DNA from 3 places in the Aminobacter sp. BA135 genome. Region 1 is predicted to be linked to each of the others. Evidence: predicted binding sites of a transcription regulator. Region 1 holds the regulator's gene; each other region holds the start of a gene.
What was found. The regulator PhoB, encoded in region 1, activates phosphate uptake and scavenging genes when phosphate is short. The targets are predictions, from matches to a motif close to TGTCATNNANCTGTCAT.
Positions count from the first base shown of each region.

Region 2: the regulator PhoB is predicted to act here: its motif matches at 3,164-3,180, upstream of ugpB (sn-glycerol-3-phosphate ABC transporter substrate-binding protein UgpB).
Region 3: the regulator PhoB is predicted to act here: its motif matches at 3,579-3,595, upstream of SLT36_RS14650 (UDP-2,3-diacylglucosamine diphosphatase).

Region 1 is NZ_CP139572.1:1,466,283-1,473,798, reverse strand. Features, by position in the region: gene SLT36_RS07220 (CHASE domain-containing protein) at 1-141, opposite strand, end outside; gene SLT36_RS07215 (ATP-binding cassette domain-containing protein) at 262-1,050, opposite strand; gene SLT36_RS07210 (sugar ABC transporter permease) at 1,072-2,424, opposite strand; gene xylF (D-xylose ABC transporter substrate-binding protein) at 2,565-3,605, opposite strand; gene SLT36_RS07200 (ROK family protein) at 3,854-5,095, shown strand; gene phoB (phosphate regulon transcriptional regulator PhoB) at 5,122-5,811, opposite strand; gene phoU (phosphate signaling complex protein PhoU) at 5,910-6,614, opposite strand; gene pstB (phosphate ABC transporter ATP-binding protein PstB) at 6,653-7,477, opposite strand; gene pstA (phosphate ABC transporter permease PstA) at 7,502-7,516, opposite strand, start outside.
Region 2 is NZ_CP139572.1:1,629,130-1,636,645, reverse strand. Features, by position in the region: gene ugpE (sn-glycerol-3-phosphate ABC transporter permease UgpE) at 1-651, opposite strand, end outside; gene ugpA (sn-glycerol-3-phosphate ABC transporter permease UgpA) at 692-1,576, opposite strand; gene ugpB (sn-glycerol-3-phosphate ABC transporter substrate-binding protein UgpB) at 1,792-3,102, opposite strand; gene tlpA (thiol:disulfide interchange protein TlpA) at 3,457-4,149, opposite strand; gene argH (argininosuccinate lyase) at 4,183-5,583, shown strand; gene SLT36_RS08035 (lipoprotein) at 5,654-5,860, shown strand; gene lysA (diaminopimelate decarboxylase) at 5,891-7,159, shown strand; gene SLT36_RS08025 (TIGR02302 family protein) at 7,336-7,516, shown strand, end outside.
Region 3 is NZ_CP139572.1:3,009,340-3,016,855, reverse strand. Features, by position in the region: gene SLT36_RS14665 (ABC transporter permease) at 1-156, opposite strand, end outside; gene dgcA (N-acetyl-D-Glu racemase DgcA) at 234-1,217, shown strand; gene SLT36_RS14655 (MFS transporter) at 1,179-2,399, opposite strand; gene SLT36_RS14650 (UDP-2,3-diacylglucosamine diphosphatase) at 2,713-3,534, opposite strand; gene SLT36_RS14645 (SDR family oxidoreductase) at 3,652-4,431, shown strand; gene SLT36_RS14640 (NADP-dependent malic enzyme) at 4,671-6,989, shown strand; gene SLT36_RS14635 (DUF2865 domain-containing protein) at 7,096-7,516, shown strand, end outside.

The sequences.
Region 1 (7,516 bases):
GATGCGGTTGAGCGCGTCGTCGGCGACGGACTGGAACTTGATCCGCGCCGCCTCCACGGTCGCCAGATACACGAGCCCGGCCATCGTCAGGCTGACGAGGGTCACGGCGATAAAGATCAGACTGGGGAAGTACTTTCTCAATTCCGGCTGGCTCGCGTCACCCACGCACCATTAAAGCACGATCGCGCAAAGGTGAAACTGCTTTTCGCGATCGTGCATTGAGCCAGACGTGCGGCCTGCCTGAGCCGGCAAAGGGCCTGTTCAGGCAGCGATCTGCATTGCCCCCGGTCCGGGCGTTGCGCCAGGCGGACACTTGCCGAGAATGATCATGCCCAACACCTCATCCTTGGTCACGTCCTCGGTGCGGGCCGTGCCGACGACCTGGCCGTTCTTCATCACGCAGACACGGTCGGCGAGATCGAACACGTCGTGGATGTCGTGGCTGATGAGAAAGATGCCGATGCCGTCTGCCTTGAGCTGCTTGACCAGTTCGCCGACCTGCGCCGTCTCCTGTGGTCCTAGGGCTGCCGTCGGCTCGTCCATGATCAGTATGCGGGCATTGAACAGGATGGCACGTGCGATCGCCACAGACTGACGCTGGCCACCGGAGAGCTTGCTGACCGGCTCCTTGAAGCGCTGGAAGCGCGGGTTGAGCCGGCCCATCACCTTGCGCGCCTCGGCTTCCATGGCGACGTCGTCGAGCGTGCCATAGGCGGTCATGATCTCGCGGCCGAGGAAGAGGTTGGCGGCGGCATCGACATTGTCGGCCAGTGCCAATGTCTGGTAGATCGTCTCGATGCCGTATTTCTTGGCGTCGCGCGGGTTGGAGATCGTGGCCTCCTCGCCCCGGACCAGGATGGTGCCGGCGTCGCGCTTGTAGGCACCCGACAGGATCTTGATCAGCGTCGACTTGCCGGCACCATTGTGACCGAGCAGCGCCACCACTTCACCGGGATAGAGGTCGACCGAAGCATCGTCGACGGCACGGATGCCGCCGAAGGCGATGGAGATGTTCTTGAGGTCGACGAGCGGGATACGGGTCTGTTCCATGATCTTGGCTCCCGGATTTCGTTAGACGCGCTTGCGATAGAGCGTGTCGAGCCAGACGGCCACGACCAGCACCAGGCCAACGACGATGTTCTGCAGCGGCGTGTCGATGTTGAGCAGCACCATGCCCGACTGCAATGACTGCATCAGAAGCGCACCCAGCATGGCACCGGCAACAGTGCCGGAGCCACCGGCGAGCGAGGTGCCGCCAATGACCGCTGCCGCGATGACCAGCAGTTCGTCCAGGGTGCCGAGCGAGTTGGTAGCCGAGTTCAGGCGAGCACTGGAGACTGCCGCCGAGATCGCCGCCAGCACGCCCATGATCATGAACACCTTCATGGTGATCCAGCGCGTGTTGATACCGGCGAGGTTGGCTGCTTCCGGGTTACCGCCGATGGCGAAGACATAACGACCGAAGCGTGTGCGGTTGGTGACGAAGGTCATGACGATGCCCACGGCCACCGCGATCAGGACGGGAATGGCGATGCCATGGGCGATGAACAGGCCGCCTTCAGGGATGGTAATGCCGTTGGCCTCGGCGTAGCGACGCACGATACCGATCGGCCAAGGGTAGGAGTTGGCGATCCAGATCGCGCCAAGGATGACCCCGCAGGTAACGGCGCCGAGAAATGCCTCTGCCCAGACCGGCCGCAGCGGAAACTTGAAGCGCTTGCGTTGCTGGCGGCCACGCAGCAGCAGGAACACCACAGCCAGGCATGCGACAAGGCCGACGATCCAACTCCACGTCGCTCCGATGGCGCCCTGCGGACCACCACCCATGAGCTGGAAGGTGGCATCGAGCGGCGCGATCGTCTGGCCTGACGTGACCCACCAGGCCGCCCCGCGCCAGATCAGCAATCCGCCCAGCGTCACGATGAAGGCAGGAACCTCCATGTAGGCGATGACGAAACCTTGCAGCGCGCCTATCATCAGACCAAGCGCAATACCAATGGCAAGTGCCAACGCCCAGATCCACGGATTACCAAGTTCGAGACCGACGGCTTTGACCAGGAAATGCACCTGGGCAAAGCCCATCACCATGCCGATCAGGCCTTCGGCCGACCCGACCGACAGGTCGATATTGCGCATGACGATAACCAGCACCATGCCGGTCGCCATAATCGCCACGGCAGACGCTTGCACCGACAGGTTCCACAGATTGCGGGCGGTCAGGAAGGTGCGGCTGTCGAATTCGAACGGGTTGACGCCAAGGCGCAAGCTCGAAATCACCTGCAGCCCGACCCAGATCAGGAGCAGCGCGCCGACCATGCCGAGCATGCGCGTATCGATCTCGGTTGCCTTGAGAAAGCGTCCGACCGGGCTGAGTTCGGTCGTTCGCGCTCGGTCTGCCGGCGCGTTGGTTGTCGTGTCTGTCATTGTTACCTCCCGACCGGATAGCCGTCTAAGCGGCAGCCGGTGTGCGCATGATAGGGTCAATCCGCCATGTCATGAAGCGGGCGCTTTTGAAAAACGCCGCGGGCAAGCCGCGGCGTTTGACCGACCGGATCGAACCGATCTCAGTTGCAGGCTGCGACCGAACCGGCCGCCACGCCCTGGCAGACCACGTCCTTGCCAACCCAGCCGGCGTCGATGACGACGTTGAGGTTGTCCTTGGTGATCGGAACAGGCGTCAGGAAGACCGAGTTCAGCTCGAGGCCGCCAGGCGTCTTGAACTTGGTGACGTTGGCGATCTCTTCCATCTTCTTGCCGTCGGCGAGCTGCGAGGCGATTTCAGCCGCGTTCTTGCCAAGCTCGCGCGCGTCCTTCCACACCGAGACGGTCTGAGTGCCGAGCGCGATGCGGTTCAGCGCGGCATGGTCGCCGTCCTGGCCCGACACCGGCACCGAGCCGGCGAGGCCCTGTGCCTGGAGCGCTGCGATCGCGCCGCCGGCGGTGCCGTCGTTCGAAGCCACGACCGCATCGATCTTGTTGTCGTTGGCGGTCAGGAACTGTTCCATGTTCTTCTGGGCATTGGCCGGCAGCCAGCCATCGGTATAGGCCTCGCCGACATTCTTGATCTTGCCGGCGTCGACGGCTTCCTTGAGTACTTCCATCTGCCCGGCGAACAGGAAGTCGGCGTTCGGATCGGCACCGCTGCCCTTGATGAAGACGTAGTTGCCTTCAGGCTTGGCGGCGAACACACCCTTGGCCTGCATGCGGCCGACTTCCTTGTTGTCGAAGGTCAGGTAGAAGGCGTCCTTGTTCTCGATCAGGCGGTCGTAGCCGACAACAGGAATGCCTTCGGCGACGGCCTTGTCGACAGCCGGTCCGATGGCCGAGGCGTCCTGAGCCAGGATGATCAGCGCGTTGGCGCCCTGGGAGATCAGGCTTTCGACGTCGGTCAGCTGCTTGGCCGGCGACGACTGCGCGTCAGCTGAGATGTACTTGTCGCCGGCGGCCTCGATGGCGGCCTTCATGGCGGCTTCGTCGGTCTTCCAGCGCTCTTCCTGGAAGTTCGACCAGGAGACGCCGATGACCTTGTCCTTTGCCGAAGCCACTGCCGTAAGCGACAGAGTCATGGCAACGCCCGCCAGGATGGCGGTGGTAAACTTTTTCATTATTTCCTCCCTGCGCCCAATGGGCGCGCCTACTTCGCGATAGCCCTTGGAGAAGCTCTTTTTTTCGAGCCTCGAAAAAATACTGACTCAATGCCCGGCCACTGTCAACATGGTTTCGCGAGCGCTCCTTATTTTTTTCGGAGCCCGAAATAAATAGAGACATTTGGCGCTGGGTCTGGCACAATCACTTGGCGCGTAAGGGACTGCCGCTAAGAAGGGCAGCGCTTCGCCGGGAGGAAGACGAGCACATGTCGGTCGGCATACGTCACGACGATCTGAGACGGCGCAACCGCGCCATGGTTATATCCGCGGTTCGCCGAGCCAGCCAGCCATCGCGAACCGAAATCGCCGCCACCACCGGCCTCAGCCATTCGACGATCTCGACGATTTCCTCCGATCTCATATCAGAAGGCATCCTTGCCGAGGCCAAGTTCAGCGAACCCGTCTCCATGAAACGGGGGCGGCCGCAGGTCGGGTTGATGCTCGATGCCGATGCTGCGTCAGTCGTTGCGGTCGTGCTCTCGCTCAACAGCCTGTCCGCCGCCATCATCGACTATGCCGGCAACACCGTGACCGAAGAGACCCGGCGGCTTGTCACGCAGCAGATGCCTGCCGAGGCGCTGGTCGACGAATGCGTCGGAATGGTCCGGCGCCTGATCGACAGCGCCGGCGCTTCGGGCGGCGCCGTCCTACGCATCGCCATCGCCGTCCAGGGCATCACCGACGCCGCCTCGCGCAAGCTGTTGTGGTCGCCGATCACCCGCTACGACGACATCCCCTTCGCCGACCGGCTGGAGCAGGAGTTCGGCGTGCCTGTGTCGGTCGAGAACGACTGCAACATGATCGCCGAGGCCCTGCGCTGGCGAGATCCGGTGCGTTATCGCGACGACTTCATCGCCATCCTGCTCTCGCACGGCATCGGCATGGGCCTCGTCATCAAGGGCGAGCTGTTCACCGGCACGCAGTCGTCGGGTGCCGAGTTCGGCCACATGATCCACCGCCCGGACGGCGCGCTTTGCCGCTGCGGCCGCCGCGGCTGCATCGAGGCCTATGCCGGCAACTACGCCATCTGGCGCAACGCAAGGGTTGGCGACGAGAATGCCGAGCCGCTGGCCGACCTGTCCGACGACGACATCAGGGCCGTGGCCGATGCGGCACGTGACCATGATGGCCCCGAACGTGAGGCCTTCCGCAAGGCCGGCGAAGCTATCGGCTTTGGTCTCGGCTCGATGTTTGCGCTGTTCGACCCCGCCCCCCTCGCCTTCGTCGGCGTCGGCGCAACCGCCTTCGACATCATGGAGCCACATGTGCGCGCGGCCATCGCCAAGACGGCGGGCGGGCTGCACTCGAAGGCGATCTCCTTCGACACCGAGCCCAACGAGGTTCCACTCAAACGCGAGGGCGCGATGATGCGCGCGCTGCTTGCCGTTGATCAGGAGATCTTTGCCGCAGGCACGGCTCCACGCCGTGCCGGTGCCGACGTCGCCTAGCTGAGCGGAAAAGAGCCCGAAGCGGCTCAGTCCTCGCGGATGGCGTAGCCGGCACCGCGGATGGTCCGGATCACGTCAGGCATGCGGCCGTTGTTGACCGCCTTGCGCAGGCGCCCGACATGCACGTCAACGGTGCGCTCGTCGATATAGATCGTCTCGCCCCAGACATTGTCGAGCAGCTGGCTGCGCGAGAACACGCGGCCCGGGTGCCGCATCATGAATTCGAGCAAGCGGAATTCGGTCGGCCCGAGCTTGATCTCGCTCTTCTTGCGGTAGACGCGGTGCGACTCGCGGTCGAGCATGATGTCGCCGACCTTGAGCACCGAGGACAGCACCTCGGGTTTGGCCCGGCGCAGCAGCGCCTTGACGCGCGCCATGAATTCCGGCGTCGAGAACGGCTTGACCAGATAGTCGTCGGCACCGGTCGAAAGGCCACGCACCCTGTCGCTTTCCTCGCCCCGCGCCGTCAGCATGATGATCGGCAGGCGTTCGGTGTCGGGACGCATCCTGAGCCGACGGCACAGTTCGATACCCGACAGCGCCGGCACCATCCAGTCGAGCACCAGCAGGTCGGGCACGTTTTCCTGGAGCCGGATCTCGGCCTCGTCGCCACGCGTGACGACCTCGACCTGATAACCTTCGGATTCGAGATTGTAGCGAAGCAGCACGCCCAGCGGCTCTTCGTCTTCGACGACCATGACCTTGGGAGCGATCATTGGCTATACCTTGTCCTTGCGGATGGCCGCTTCTGGACCATGCGCTGATTTAACCTATGCAGCGCCCCCGCGCCAAACGCATGCGGTTGCGGAAATGCTCAGGCCGGAACCGTCGTCGTGGTCTCGTCGACCTTGGGCCGGTTCAGCGGCAGCTGCGTACCCGTCACGACGAAATAGGCGTTCTCGGCGATGTTGGTGACATGGTCGCCGATGCGCTCGAGGTTCTTGGCGCAGAACAGCAGATGCGTGCAGGCCGTGATGTTGCGCGGATCTTCCATCATGTAGGTCAGGAGTTCGCGGAACACGGCGGTGTACTGGATGTCGATCTTCTGGTCGTCGGCGCGCAGATCCTTCAGGCCCTCGGCCTGGCGCGCGACATAGAGATCGACGACGCCGCGAACCTGGCCGAGCACCAGCTGCGCCATCGCATCGATCGAATGCGAGAGATTGCGCGGGGTCGGCGACTGGCCGACGGCGCCGACGCGCTTGGCAATGTTCTTGGCGAGGTCGCCGATGCGCTCGAGGTCACCCGCCATGCGGATGGCACCGACCACGGCGCGCAAATCCTGCGCCATCGGCTGGCGCTTGGCGATCAGCGTGATCGCCGAATTGTCGAGATCGCGCTGCTTGGCGTCCATGATCGTATCGTCGGCAACGACGTTCTGCGCCAGTGCCTGGTCGGACGTGAGAAGCGCGCGGATGGCGCCGGCCACCATTGCGCCGGAAAGATCGCCCATGTCGCGGATGAGCTGGTCGACGTGCTGAAGTTCTTCGTCGAAGGACCGGACTGTATGTTCGCCCATGATTTCTTCCTCGTATCGTGTGCCGCGACGAAACCCACTCAGCCGAAGCGGCCGGTGATGTAGTCCTGCGTCCGCTTGTCGTCGGGGTTGGTGAACATCTTGTCGGTCGGGCCTTCCTCGACGAGATAGCCGAGGTGGAACATCGCCGTGCGCTGCGACACGCGCGCCGCCTGCTGCATCGAGTGCGTGACGATGACGATCGTGTAGTTCTCGCGCAGTTCGTCGATCAGCTCCTCGACCTTGGCGGTGGCGATCGGGTCGAGCGCCGAACACGGCTCGTCCATCAGGATCACCTCGGGCGAAACGGCGATGGCGCGCGCGATGCACAGGCGCTGCTGCTGGCCGCCCGACAGGCCGGTGCCCGGCTCGTTGAGACGATCCTTGGCTTCGTTCCACAGAGCGGCCTTCTGCAGGCTCTTCTCGACGATCACGTCGAGCTCGGCCTTGTTCTTGGCGAGACCATGGATGCGTGGGCCGTAGGCAACGTTCTCGTAGATCGACTTCGGGAACGGGTTCGGCTTCTGGAACACCATGCCGACGCGGGCGCGCAGCTCGACGACGTCGATCTTGGGATCGTAGATGTCTTCGCTGTCGAGCGTGATCTTGCCGCCGACGCGGGCCGCATCAATGGTGTCGTTCATGCGATTGAGGCAGCGCAGGAAGGTCGACTTGCCGCAGCCCGACGGGCCGATCAGCGCCGTCACCTGATTCTGGCGAACGTCGAGATCGACGCCGAACAACGCTTGCTTCTCGCCATAGTGCACGGTCACCTTGTCGCCGCGCATCTTGATGATTTCGTTCGTTCTGGCGTTCATCTCAGCATTCACCGCGTCGTCGAGGGATTTTTCGGTCATGATGTTCATAGCAGGATGCTCCTTGTCCATGCCCTACCAGCGGCGCTC
Region 2 (7,516 bases), 160 kb from region 1:
GAGATATTGCGTCCAGCCATAGATGAACAGGATGACGAACAACGCCGCGATGTTGGTGCGCGACAAGGGCAGCAGGATGTCCTTGAAGAAGCGCCATGGCCCGGCGCCGTCGACGCGCGCCGCCTCGACCAGCTCGCCCGGAATGGTGAGGAAGAACTGGCGGAACAAAAGCGTCGCGGTGGCGGACGCGATCAGCGGCACGATCAGCCCGGTGTAGGTGTCGATCAGGCCGAGGTCGACCATCACCTTGTAGGTCGGCAGGATCCGCACCTCGACCGGCAGCATCAGGGTGATGAAGATCAGCCAGAAGAAGAACATCCGGCCGGGAAAGCGGAAGAACACGATCGCATAGGCCGACAGGATCGAGATGATGATCTTGCCGATGGCGATGCCGAAAGCGACGATGGTGGTGTTGATGAGCAGCGTCGCCACGCTGACGCCGCCGATGCGGCCAACGCCGCCGAACAGCGCCTCGGAGTAGTTTTCGAGGAAGCGGTCGCCGGGCAAAAGAGGCAGCGGCGGACGCAGGATTGTCTGCAGCGAATGCGTCGAGGCAACGAAGGTGTAGTAGATCGGGAACGCGACGATGACGATGCCGAGGATCAGGATGGCGTGCGCCATATAGACGCCAGCCATCGACTGGCCGATCATCAGCTTGTCGTGCCCGCTTGCGGGCGGAAGCGGCTTCGGCTCAGCCATAATGCACCTTCCTCTCGACATAGCGGAACTGGATGGCGGTGAGCGCGATCACGATGACCATCAGGATCACCGACTGCGCCGCCGAGTCGCCGAGGATGAGATTGACGAAGCCGTCATTGTAGACCTTGTAGACCAGGGTCTCGGTGGCCTTGCCCGGCCCACCGCCGGTCACCGCATGGATGATGCCGAAGGTGTCGAAGAAGGCGTAGACGGTGTTGACCACGAGCAGGAAGAAGGTGGTCGGCGCGAGCAGCGGGAAGACGATGGTCCAGAAACGCTTGTTCTCGCCGGCGCCGTCGATGGCCGCCGCCTCGATCAGCGTCTTGGGGATCGCCTGCAGGCCGGCGACGAAAAACAGGAAATTGTAGCTGATCTGCTTCCAGGACGCGGCAGCCACCACGAGCACCATCGCCTGCTCGCCATCGAGCAGCGGGTCCCAGTTGATGCCGAGCCAGCGCAGGCCATAGGCAAGCGAGCCGATCGAGGGGTTGAACAGGAACAGCCACAGCATGCCGGCAATGGCGGGTGCGACCGCATATGGCCAGATCATCAGCGTGCGGTAGAGCCCGCGGCTGCGCACCACCTTCTCGGCCATGACGGCGAGCAGCAGGGCGGTAGCCATGGCGACGGCGGCGACCGAGATCGAGAAGATCGCGGTCACCTGGATCGAGTTGAGATAGTTGGGGTCCGACAGGACCTTCTTGAAATTGTCAAACCAGACGAATTTCGACGACAGGCCGAACGGGTCTTCCCTCAGCATGGACTGGCGCAGCGCCTGGCTGGCCGGCCAGTAGAAGAACACCAGCGTGATCGCCAACTGCGGCGCGACCAGCAGATAGGGCAGGATCTTGTTGGGGAAGACGACGCGTGGGGACAATGAGGGCCTCTCGTTACGCGTTTGTCAGAAGCTGGATGGCATCACTGCCGGATCCTTCGGCTCAGCGTTCGCGCTGCCTGACCCTTACCCTCTCCTCGTGAAGGACGGGGAAAAGGAGGGCTTCTACGTTGCCGTATGTCCCTTCTCCCCGTCATTGCGGGGAGAAGGTGCCGGCAGGCGGATGAGGGGCAGCGCTACGATGACATTGGAGCGCGTCAGTTCCCCAGCGCTTCCTGGATCGCCTTGTTGCCGCGGGTGACGACGTTGTCGAGCGCCTGCTGGGCGGTCTGCTGGCCGGCGAGCATCTTTTCGAGCTCCTCGTTCTCGATGTCACGGACCTGCGGCAGGTTGACGAGACGGACGCCCTTCGAGTTTTCAGTCGGGGCTTTGCCCATCATCTGCTTGATCGGGATCTCGCGGGCCGGGTTCTTGTCGTAGAATCCCGACTTCTTGGTCTCCTCATAGGCAGCGAGCGTGACCGGCAGGTAGCCCGAAACCTGGTGCAGGCGGGCCTGGATCGGAGTCTGCGACAGGAAGTTGAAGAAGGTCGCAACACCTTTGTACTGCTCTTCCGGCAGGCCGGCGAAAACCCAGAGCGAAGCACCGCCCGGAATGGTGTTCTGCGGCGCACCGGCGGCGTCAGCCTCGTAGGGCAGCTGGCCGGTGCCGTAGTTCATGCCCGACTTGACGATGTCGCCGAGACCGCCAGAGGATTCGGTGAAGATGCCACACTCGCCGGCAAGGAAGATCTGCTTGGCCTCGGAAGTGCGGCCGCCATATTTGAAGGTGCCGTCCTTGGCGAGGTCGGCGAGCTCCTGGAAGTGCTTGACGAAGGCCGGCGCATTGATCTTGAGCTCGACATTGGTGCCGCCGATGCCGTTTTCATTGGTGCCGTAGGACAGGTTGTTCCAGGCGGCGAAATTCTCGGTGTGGATCCAGGTCAGCCAGGTCGAGGTGAAGCCGCAAGGGGCTGCACCGCTCGACTTGATCTTCTTGGCGGCATCCCAGACTTCGCCCCAGGTCTTGGGCGGGTTGTCGACGTCGAGGCCGGCTTTCTGGAAGATGTCCTTGTTGTAGTAGAGGATCGGCGAGGACGAATTGTAGGGGAACGACAGCATCGTGCCGTCAGGCTTGGAATAGTAGGCGACGATGCCCGGCAGGTACTGGCTCTTGTCGAAGGCCTGACCGCCCATCGACAGAATCTCGGCGACCGGCTTGATGGCGCCTTCGGCACCCATCATCGTGCCCGTGCCGGCATCGAAGACTTGCATGATCGCCGGAGGCTGCTTGGCGCGGAAGGCGGCGATGCCGGCGTTCAGCGTCTCGGGATAGGTGCCCTTGAAGACCGGAACGATCTTGTACTCGCTCTGGCTCTTGTTGAATTCTTCGGAAAGCTGGTTGACGACCTCGTTGTTCGCGCCGGTCATGGCGTGCCACCATGAAATCTCGGTGACGGCGAAGGCGGAGGTGCTGGACAACAGCGTCATGGTGGCGGCAACACCGGCCGCGAAGCCTAGGGTCTTCATGTCTCGCTCCCGTTCTGGTTGGCGAAATGTTTAGTTCCGCGAGGACCAGTATTGTCGGATTATGACAGCGCCACAACAGTTTTGTAGCGATCGTATGAAGGTCGCATTCGGCTCGCTTCGATTTCGCTTTCGCCACAACCTTATGAGAAGCTTTCGCTTTTCCAAAAAACGAAAGCAATTTGCCGAGAATTAGACCCATCTCAACTGCCAGCGCGCCGGCTAATGAAAGGCTTGAAATGGAATGAACATGCCGCGAAGCGTCCTTCGCGGAAGAAAATCGCGAAAATTCACGCTCAAATCCTGCAATCTGAAATTGCAGAGATGGACAGGCAAACGTGTGTGGACACGCCCGCCTTATTTGGCGAGTGCGGCCTCGATGAGCGTTTTCGCATCAGGGCTAGCCCATTCAGCCGGGCCGTTCATGTTGGCCAGCAGGCAGCCTTCGCCGTCGATCAGCAAGGTGACAGGCAAGCCAAGCGCCAGCCCTCGCTTCTTCAGATCGTTGAACACGGCGAGCGTGTTGTCGCGGTAATGGCCAAGCGAGGAGATGCCGATCTCTTCGAGGAACTTCTTCGGCTTGGTGTCGTCGCCGGTGTCGACATTGATCGCCACGACCTCGAACTCCTCGCCGCCCATCTCGCGCTCCAGAGCATCGAGCGCCGGCATCTCGGCGCGGCACGGCGCGCACCAGGTGGCCCAGAGATTGACCAGCAACGTGCGGCCGGCATGGTCGGCGATGGTCATCGGCTTGCCCTCGGGATCGTTGAAGGCAAGCGTCTTCAGCGACTGCGGCGGGTCGGCCGGCATCATCGCGGCGACATGGCCGACGGCGGCGGCACCCACGGCCTTGGCTCTTTCGGTCTTCGCCGCGCACAGCTTGTCGTCGGGGCTTGCAGAACCGGTGTCGGCGGCGACCGTCGGCTGCGGCGTCTTGTTGCCAGGACGGGTCGTGCTGACATATACCGCGACCGCGCCGGCGATCACGCCCGCAACGGCGGCAATCAGTATATGGCGTGGGGCTGGAAACATTTTTCTGCGGTCCGACATCTAATCAATTTTCTCCGGAGCCCGGGTATCACGATGAGCGACAAGAAGGCCAGCAACCAGATGTGGGGCGGACGTTTTGCCTCGGGCCCGGCTGCGATCATGGAAGCGATCAACGCCTCGATCGGCTTCGACAAGAAGCTGTATGCCCAGGACATCCGAGGGTCCGTCGCCCACTCCGAGATGCTGGCGGAAACGGGCATTATTTCGGCTGGCGATCAACAGAAAATCGCTCACGGCCTGAACACGATCCTGCGAGAAATCGAGGACGGCAAGTTCGCCTTCTCGACCCGGCTCGAAGACATCCACATGAATGTCGAGTCGCGCCTTGCCGAACTGATCGGCGCCTCCGCCGGACGCCTGCACACTGCACGCTCGCGCAACGACCAGGTGGCCGTCGACTTCCGGCTCTGGGTCAAGGACGAGTTCAATCGCGTCGCCGAGGCGCTGAAGGGGCTGATCGCCGCCTTCCTCGAACGCGCCGAGCAGCATGCCTCTACCGTGATGCCCGGCTTCACCCATCTTCAGACGGCGCAGCCGGTAACCTTCGGCCATCACTGCATGGCCTATGTCGAGATGTTCGCCCGTGACCTCAGCCGCGTGCGCGACGCCATCGAACGCATGAACGAGAGCCCGCTGGGTGCGGCAGCGCTTGCCGGCACCGGCTTCCCAATCGACCGCTTCAAGACGGCCAAGGCCCTCGGCTTCCGCGAACCGACGCGCAACTCGCTCGACAGCGTGTCGGACCGCGACTACGCGCTGGAGTTCCTGTCGATCGCTGCGATCTGCGCCACCCACATGTCGCGCCTCGCCGAAGAGATCGTCATCTGGTCGACGCCGCAATTCGGCTTCGTGCGCCTGTCGGATTCGTTCTCCACCGGCTCGTCGATCATGCCGCAGAAGAAGAACCCCGACGCCGCCGAGCTGGTGCGCGCCAAGACCGGCCGCGTCAACGGCCACCTGATCGGCCTCTTGACCGTCATGAAGGGCCTGCCGCTGACCTATTCCAAGGACATGCAGGAAGACAAGGAAGCGGTGTTCGACGCCGCCGAGACGCTCGACCTGATGCTGGCAGCGATGACCGGCATGGTCGGCGACATGACGATCAACGAGCAGGCGATGAAAAAGGCCGCCGGCTCGGGCTACTCGACCGCCACCGACCTAGCCGACTGGCTGGTGCGGACGCTGGGCATGCCGTTCCGCGAGGCACACCACGTCACCGGCCGTGCCGTGGCGCTGGCCGAAAGCAAGAAGGTCGGGCTCGAAAAGCTGGCACTGGAAGACCTCAAGTCGATCCATGACGGCATCACCGACGACATCTTCTCCGTGCTGTCGGTGCAGAACTCGGTGAAGAGCCGCACGTCCTTCGGTGGAACAGCACCTGCAGAGGTCAAGAAGCAGGTTCGCTATTGGAAGAAACGGCTGGCAAAAGCGTGATCTAGCCGGGGTGCAAAGCCCAAGAATCTCCGCTACAAGCAGCGGGGAAATTTTCGCGGACGGATGGAACATGACCGCTGGCAGGATTCTGGTGACGCTCGGGCTGATTGCGGCGGTTGGCATGGCTTCCGCCTGCGGCCGCAAGGGCGACCTCGACACCCCCTATGAGGCTGCCGTGCAGGCGCAGAAGGATGCCCAGAAGGCCGGCCAGCCGGCTGGCCCGGCACCGGTAAAACCGGTCGAGGACAAGCCTTTCATCCTCGACCCGCTGCTCTGAGCCGCTCTTCATTTTCGAAAGCATGCTGCCGTGAACCATTTCGACTATCGTAACGGCGTCCTCCACGCCGAAGACGTGGCGCTGACCGATATCGCCGCTGCCGTCGGCACGCCGTTCTACTGCTACTCGACCGCGACGCTGACGCGCCATTTCCAGGTCTTCTCCAAAGCCTTCGCCGATCTCGATGCGCTGGTCTGTTACGCGCTCAAGGCCAATTCGAACCAAGCGGTGCTGAAGACGCTGGCAAGGCTGGGTGCTGGCGCCGACACGGTTTCGGAAGGCGAGATGAGGCGCGCGCTCGCCGCCGGCATCCCGGCCGGGAAGATCGTGTTTTCGGGCGTCGGCAAGACGGCGCGCGAAATGGACTTCGCGCTGCAGGCCGGCATCCTGTGCTTCAACGTCGAATCCGAGCCGGAGCTTGAGCTTCTGTCGGCACGCGCTGTTGCCAACGGCAAGACCGCACCAGTGTCGCTGCGCATCAACCCCGATGTCGACGCCAAGACGCACAAGAAGATCTCGACCGGGCTTGCCGAGAACAAGTTCGGCATCCCGCGTCAGCGGGCGCGCGAAGCCTATGCCCGCGCAGCAGCCCTGCCCGGCATCAAGGTGACCGGCATCGATATGCATATCGGCAGCCAGATCACCGAGCTGCAGCCTTTCGACGACGCCTTTGCGCTGATGGCCGAGTTGGTGGAAACGCTGAAGGCGGACGGCCATGAGATCGACCATGTCGACCTCGGCGGCGGCCTGGGCATTCCCTACAAGACCGACAACAACCCGCCGCCTTTGCCCGACGCCTATGCCCAGATCGTGCACAAGCGCGTCGGCAAGCTCGGCCTCAAGGTGATGTTCGAGCCGGGCCGGCTGATCGTCGGCAATGCCGGCATCCTGGTTTCGGAAGTCATCTTCGTGAAGGAAGGCGACGCCAAGAATTTCCTCATCGTCGATGCGGCGATGAACGACCTGATCCGGCCGACGCTTTACGATGCCTATCACGACATCCGCCCGGTGGTGCAGCCGGCGGCAAACGCGCCGCGCATGACCGTCGACATCGTCGGGCCCGTCTGCGAGACCGGCGACTATCTCGGCCTCGACCGCGACCTGCCCAGGCTGAAGGCCGGCGACCTGATTGCCGTCGGCACTGCCGGCGCTTATGGCGCGGTTCAGGCAGGCACCTACAACACGCGGCTGCTGGTGCCCGAAGTTCTGGTCGACGGCGACCGTTTCCATGTCGTGCGCCAGCGCCGGACCTATGAAGAGCTGATCGGCCTCGATTCCGTGCCCGACTGGCTCGCCTGACGGCGCTCCAGATTGTCAGGGTGAGCAGGGAATTCTACGGCGTTCCTTACGCCTCCCCCGGAAGTGCTGTGCGTTGAGCTTCACGATTACGTTGGTCGCCTCGCCTTCGCCGCGATTGATGGTATTCTCCCAGAGGCAGAGTGGCTGCATCCCGCGCCGCCCAAGCGGAAGGGCCGATGACGGAACCGACACGACCAGCGCTGCATCGTAGCATTGCCGCCGGCCTGGGCAGGACGCGCCTGGCCATCGCCACGGCGATGATCGTCGAGCGCGGCTGGCCGCTGGTGTTGCCGCTGATCGTTATTGCCAGCCTGTTCATCAGTCTGTCCTGGCTTGGCCTGTTCCGGCTCCTGCCCG
Region 3 (7,516 bases), 1.5 Mb from region 1:
CATTTCGGCGTCGACGAAGGCAACGGTGCGGGTCGTCCAGATCCCGGTGAAGACGCAGGCGAGCACGCCTTCGCGCTCCGCCACAGCAACCTGCGGTCGGTGATCTCGGCCGTCGGCTGCCCCGCCGCTTGCTTCCCGTTTGCCGATGGTCAACATGGCACACTACTTAACGCGTCGGCTGCGGCATGTCGATTTTCACAGCCGCGCCAAGCAGTTGAACGGAGCAGATTTTCATGCCGCGTGTCCTTTCGGTCGTTGACGAGCGCTTTCCTATCGCCGGAACGTTCACCATCTCACGCGGTTCCAAGACCGAAGCCGAGGTCATCACCTGCGAAATCACCGAATCAGGCGTCATCGGCCGCGGCGAGTGCGTGCCATACAAGCGCTATGGCGAGACCATGGCTGGCGTGGCTGAGGCGATAGAACAGGCGCGGCGCGCCATCGAGGACGGAGCTTCGCGCACCGACCTTCTGACGCTGATGTCGGCCGGCGCGGCGCGCAACGCCGTCGACTGCGCGCTCTGGGACCTTGAAGCGAAGTTGAGCGGCGTGCCGGTCAAGGACAGGCTCGGCATTGCTGCGCCGCTGGCGCTCGAGACCGCCTACACGCTGTCGCTCGGCGAACCCGAGACTATGGCAGCCCAGGCCCGCGCCAATGCGGCGCGGCCGTTGCTCAAGGTCAAGATCGGCGGCGACAACGACATCGCCCGCATCCGCGCGGTCACCGAAGCCGCCCCCGACAGCCGCATCATCCTCGACGCCAATGAAGGCTGGACCGATGCCAACATCATCGAGAACCTTGCCGCTGCCGCCCAGCTCGGCATCGCGCTGATCGAACAGCCGCTGCCCGCCGGCGCCGACCAGATCCTCGGCCGCATCCCACATCCTGTGCCGATCTGCGCCGACGAGAGCGTCCACATCGCCGCCGATCTCGCCGAGCTCAAGGGCCTCTACGACGCCGTCAACATCAAGCTCGACAAGTCGGGTGGGCTGACGGCAGCACTCGAACTGCGCGACCAGGCCCGCGCGCTCGGGTTCCAGGTGATGGTCGGCTGCATGGTCGGCACTTCGCTCGCCATGGCGCCTGCGGTGCTGCTCGCCCAGGGCGCCGAGTTCGTCGACCTCGACGGCCCGCTGCTCCTGGCGCGCGACCGTTCGCCGGGGCTTGTCTACGAGGGTTCAATGGTGTCGCCGCCCCTGCCCCAACTTTGGGGCTGAGCGGGACGCCAGCACCACAAGCACGATGGCGCAGGCGGCGACCGCTGCCATGAAATAGAAGCCGTCGGCGCCGAAGCGCTGGTAGAGCGGACCGGACAGCAGCGTCACGATCGCCATCGACATGCCGTTGGCGAAATAGGCGACGCCCTGGGCAGCACCCGTGCGCTCTTCCGGAACCGACTCGGCGATCAGCTTCTGCACGCCAATCAGAACCAGCGCTGTCGACACCGCGTGCAGGCTCTGGACGGCAAAGAAGCCAGGCACACCCAGGCCGAGCGGCCAGATCAATGGGTATGCGACCCAGCGGACGATGGCGCCTGCGCCCGCCAGAACGAGCACCAGTGCCGTCGATCTGTTGCCGAACAGCCGCGTAAAAAACATGAACATGACGATTTCGGCCGCCACGCCCCAGCTCCACAGCAACCCGACGATCGTCTCGTTGATGCCGAGCGACTTCCAGTAGATCGACACGAAGCCATAGAGAAAGCCGTGGCTGCCGATGACGACGCCGGTGCCGCCGGCCATCAGCAGGAAATAGCGGTTGAACAGCTTTGGCGCCGCCTGCATGTCGGTCGCCGAGAGCGGTGAGGCCTTGCGCGGTCGACCAAGGCGCGGCGAGATGAACGACATCAGGAAGCAGCCGAGCAGGCCGACAGAGATGATCGCCGGCACCGCGTCCGCACCGGTCAGCGACAGGATGAAGCCTGCGCCAAGGCTGCCGGCGAGGAAGGCGATCGACCCCCAGATGCGCATCGCGGCATAGTCCGATCCGAAGCGGCGGACACCTGAGAGCGCAAGCGAATCGGCTATCGGCGAATGCGGCGTCCACACCACGGCCAGCGCCAGCGAGACGGCCAGGACGATGAGGTAGGTCGGCTCGAGGAAATAGCCGAGCGACAGCAGCAAGGACGATGCAGCCAGGAAGATGAAGACGTTGGCGCGGTCCTTGGCACGATCGGCCATGGCCGCGATCAATGGAGTTGTGATGACGCGCAGGAACATTGGCGCCGACAGCACGATGGCGATCTGCTCGGGATCGAACCCCTTGGCTTCGAGCCACAGCGGAAAATACGGCAGATGCACGCCCATCGGCACGAAAAGTGCTGCGAAAAGCAAAGAGATTCGCAGTTCAAAGCGTCGTGGCTTGACCTGCTGTTCTGGCGTGAGTGGCGGTAACGTCATGGTGGGTAAGCGTGTCCGGGCGCGACCCGAACCAACCAAGCCTCACCGATTTGCCTGATCCCTTACCATGGGTGGCCACGCCACGAAAGCCAACGGGGCCGAGCATTGACCCCAAGCTTGGGCCACCTGCCACGGCCTTATCGGCCAAGGCGTGGCATGGCCTGCGCTTCCATCGGCAAATGGTGCGCGCCGAGCCGCCGTGCCCGTCTTAGCAGCGTCTCGGCAACGCGCGGCGGGGCAATTGCCGCATGACCTGGTCCATCACGCCATGGGCGCGAGACATATCTGGAGTTGCACATCTATGTCGTTCCGTTCAGGCAGCTGCCTTGTCGACACGCTGATCGACGACCATCGGCACGAAGGGTTCGTTGACCAGCTTGCCGGCCAGCACATGCGGCCAGTGCAGGATGACGAAATTGCCGTCAAAATCCTCGGCGACCGCCGTGCAGTTTTCGACCCAGTCGCCGGTGTTGATGTACTGGATGCCGTCAAAATTCTCGATCGTCGGATGGTGGATGTGACCACAGATGACGCCGTCCACTTCCGAGCGCCGCGCTTCCTCGGTCAGCACGTCCTGGAAGGCGCCGATGAAGTTTACGGCCTTCTTGACCCGGACCTTGGCCCAGGACGAAAACGACCAGTAAGGCAGACCGAAGGTGCGGCGGAAGCGCGCCACCAGCCGGTTCGTCGCCATCGCCGCATCATAGGCAAAGTCGCCGAGATAGGCGAGCCAGCGGGCGTTCTGCACCACGGCGTCGAACTGGTCGCCATGGATGACCAGGAAGCGCTTGCCGTCGGCCGCCTCGTGGATGGCGCGGTCGGCAACGACGATGCCGCCGAAATGCACGCCCTGGAAGTTGCGGGCGAACTCATCGTGATTGCCGGCGATGTAGGTGATTTCGGTGCCCTTGCGCGCCTGCCGCAGCAATTTCTGGACGACGTCGTTGTGCGTCTGCGGCCAATGCCAGGACCGGCGCAGGCGCCAACCATCGACGATATCGCCGACGAGGAAGATCTTCTCGGCCTCGTGGTGACGCAGGAAGTCGATCAGGAAATCGGCCTTCGCTCCCTTCGATCCCAGATGCACATCTGAAATGAACAGCGTGCGAAAATTGCGTGTGCTCGTGCCGGACATGGCAATCGACCCGTTGCTTTTGCGCTGCCTATGCCCAGATTCATGCAACAGCCGTATGACGGTTGCGGCTTCGCCCGGGCAGTTCTAGGCTGGGTCATCACCGACAGGAGAACGATCATGGATCTCGGCATCAGCGGGAAGAAGGCAATCGTCTGCGCCTCGAGCAAGGGCCTCGGCAAGGGCTGCGCGATCGCGCTGGCCGAAGCCGGCTGTGAGCTGTTCCTCAACGGCCGCGACGCCGGCATCCTGAGCCGCACGGCAACCGAAATTCGTCAACGCTACGGCGTGCCGGTCACCGAAATCGTCGGCGACATCTCCGATCCGGCCGTGCAGAAGGCCCTGCTCGCCGCTTGCCCCGACCCCGACATCCTGGTCAACAACAATGGCGGTCCGCCCTACCGTGACTTCCGAGAGCTCGACCGCGAGAAGATCCTCGCCGGCGTCACCAACAACATGGTCACCCCCATCGAGTTGATCAAAGCCGTCATCGACGGCATGGCGACGCGTGGCTTCGGCCGCATCGTCAACATCACCTCGCTGTCGGTCTACACGCCCATTCCCGGCCTCGACCTCTCCTCCGGCGCCCGCGCCGGCCTGACGGCCTTCCTGGCAGGCGTTGCGCGCACGGTCGCCGACCGCAACGTCACCATCAACAACATGTTGCCCGGCAAGCTCGACACCGACCGCCTGCGCGGTCCCCACGAGCCCGGCAGCATCGAGAACCCGGCGGAAGGCACTGCGCGCCGCGCGCGCCTCAGCACCGGCATTCCCGCCGGTCGCCTCGGCACGCCGGAGGAATTCGGCCAGATCTGCGCCTTCCTGTGCTCGACCCATGCGGGCTACATGACCGGCCAGAACATCCCGGTCGACGGCGGGCTCTATGTCAGTTCTTTCTAGCGCGTTGATGGCCGGAACTCCCCCAAAGGCAGCCAACAGCGCGTCGTAAGGACACGCTGTTTCACCCAAGCCTCACAAAGGACCGAATCAATCTCTCAACCGCCACCCGCAAGCCGCTGGAATGATTGCAGTTCCGGCGCTTGAAAGTGATTCAACGTCCATTTGGCCGTTGAAGCCTCGAAAATCGTGCTGGCCGTGCTAATAACGGCCTTTGCTGTTGGATTCTGAAGGAGCGGGATATGGCTGGGGAAGACAAGAAGAAGGAAGCACTGTCCGATCTGGATCAGGCCGCGCTCTTCTTCCACAAGCACCCCATTCCCGGCAAGCTCGAGATTCAGGCGACCAAGCCGCTCGGCAACCAGCGCGACCTGGCGCTAGCCTATTCGCCCGGGGTCGCCGCCCCTTGCCTCGCCATCAAGGATGATCCCGAGACCGCCGCCGACTATACCGGCCGCGCCAATCTGGTTGCCGTCATTTCCAATGGCACAGCCGTGCTCGGTCTCGGCAATATCGGCCCGCTGGCATCCAAGCCGGTGATGGAAGGCAAGGCCGTTCTGTTCAAGAAATTCGCCGGCATCGACGTTTTCGACATCGAGATCGACGCGCCCGAGATCGCGCAGATGGTGAGCACGATCGCGGCGCTCGAGCCGACCTTCGGCGGCATCAACCTCGAGGACATCAAGGCCCCAGAGTGCTTCGAAGTCGAGGAGCAGCTCAAAGCCAAGATGCGCATCCCGGTCTTCCATGACGACCAGCACGGCACCGCGATCATCGTCGCGGCCGCCGTTCTCAACGGCCTGGAACTCGCCGGCAAGAAAATCGAGGACGTCAAGATCGTCACCTCGGGCGCTGGTGCCGCGGCACTCGCCTGCCTCAACCTGCTGGTGTCCCTCGGCGCCAAGGTCGAGAACATCTGGGTCACCGACCGTTTCGGCGTCGCCCACAAGGGTCGCGTCGAGGAGATGGACCGCTGGAAGGACCCATACGTCAAGGACACCAACGCGCGCGTCCTGGCCGATGTCATCGGCGGCGCCGACGTCTTCCTTGGCCTGTCGGCAGCCGGTGTGCTGAAGCCGGAGCTGCTGTCGGAGATGGCCGGAAAGCCGCTGATCCTGGCGCTGGCCAACCCGAATCCCGAGATCATGCCGGAAGTGGCGCGTGCCGCCCGTCCCGACGCGATGATCTGCACCGGACGCTCTGATTTTCCGAACCAGGTCAACAACGTCCTGTGCTTCCCCTACATCTTCCGCGGCGCGCTCGATTGCGGCGCGCGTGCCATCAATGAAGAAATGAAGATGGCCGCCGTGCGCGCAATTGCTGCACTCGCGCGCGAAGAACCGTCCGATGTCGCGGCGCGCGCCTATTCTGGCGAGACGCCGACCTTCGGCCCCGACTTCCTGATCCCCTCGCCCTTCGACCCCAGGCTGATCCTCAGGATCGCGCCTGCCGTTGCCAAGGCGGCCTGCGAAACCGGCGTCGCGACCCGCCCGATCGCCGACTTCAACGCCTATGTCGACAAGCTCAGCCGCTTCGTCTTCCGCTCCGGCCTGGTGATGAAGCCGATCTTCTCCAACGCCAAGCAGGCAACATCCAAGCGTGTCATCTACGCCGACGGCGAAGACGAGCGCGTGCTGCGCGCCGCCCAGGTGGTGCTAGAGGAAGGGCTGGCCAAGCCGATCCTGATCGGGCGTCCGCATGTCATCGAGGTCCGCATCAAGCGCTACGGTCTGCGCATCCGGCCCGGTGTCGACTTCGACATCATCAATCCCGAGGATGATCCACGCTACCGCCACTATGTCGACCACCTGATCGACCTCGGCGGCCGCCAGGGCATCACGCCCGAGGCGGCGCGCACCATGGTGCGCACCAACAACACGGTCATCGCGGCCATCGCGCTGAAGCGCGGCGATGCCGATGCCATGATCTGCGGCCTGGAAGGCCGTTTTGAGCGGCATTTGCGCAACGTCACGCTGATCGTCGGCGCTCGCGATGGCGTCAAGGATCGCGATCTGTCGGCGCTGTCGATGCTGATCTCGCAGCGCGGCGTGCTGTTCTTCACCGACACCTACGTGACCGTCGACCCGACCGCCGAAGAGATCGCCGAGATGACGATGCTGGCGGCCGACGAGATCCGTCGTTTCGGCATCGAGCCCAAGGCGGCCTTGCTGTCGCATTCGAATTTCGGCTCCCGCGACTCGCAAAGCGCCCAGAAGATGCGCGCGGCGGCGGCGATTCTGAAGCGCATTGCGCCGGAACTCGCCAGCGACGGCGAAATGCATGGCGATTCCGCCCTGTCGGAAGTGCTGCGCCAGCGTGTCTATCCGCATTCGACGCTGAAGGGCGAAGCCAACCTGCTGGTCTTCCCCAATCTCGACGCCGCAAACATCGCGCTGACCACAGTCAAGACGATGATGGACGCGCTGCATGTCGGGCCGATCCTGCTCGGCACCGCCCAGCCCGCCCACATCCTGACGCCTTCGGTTACCTCGCGCGGCATCGTCAATATGACGGCACTCGCCGTCGTCGAGGCGTCGCAGCGCGCAAGTGCTGCGTCCTGATCGGGCACGGGTTAGCCGTTTGCAAAGAAACGGTTAACCTCGTCGGCGCTAGGGTTCGAGCCGAGGCATGTTCCGCGCGTCGCGCGGCAGGTCGATGGAAAGCGGGATGTTCGGGCGCGGCAGAAGTAAATTCCCGGTAAACCGGCCAGCCATCGCCTTTCTGGCCGCGGTCGCCGTGTCGTTGCTGACCACCGGATCTGCATTCGCCGTCTCGGCGGAATGCCTTGAACTCGAGGTCCAGTTGGCCAACTTGCCGACGCGGGAGAGCGGGAGCTTCATCCAGCCGGATGAATTCGCCGCCGCTGCCACCACCCAGCAAGACCAGATCGACCTCGCCCGCATCAGGGCTTCCGACCTTGGCTGCGACAGGGCGATCTCGGGCGACGTCATCGCTCAGTGCGCCGCGCTGAATGCCAAGATCGCTGAGATGCAGGACAATCTCGGCAAGCTCGACGGCCAGACCGCGCAACCGAACAGGAACGTCCGGCGCGAGCGCATCCGCATTCTTGATGCGATGCAATTCGCGG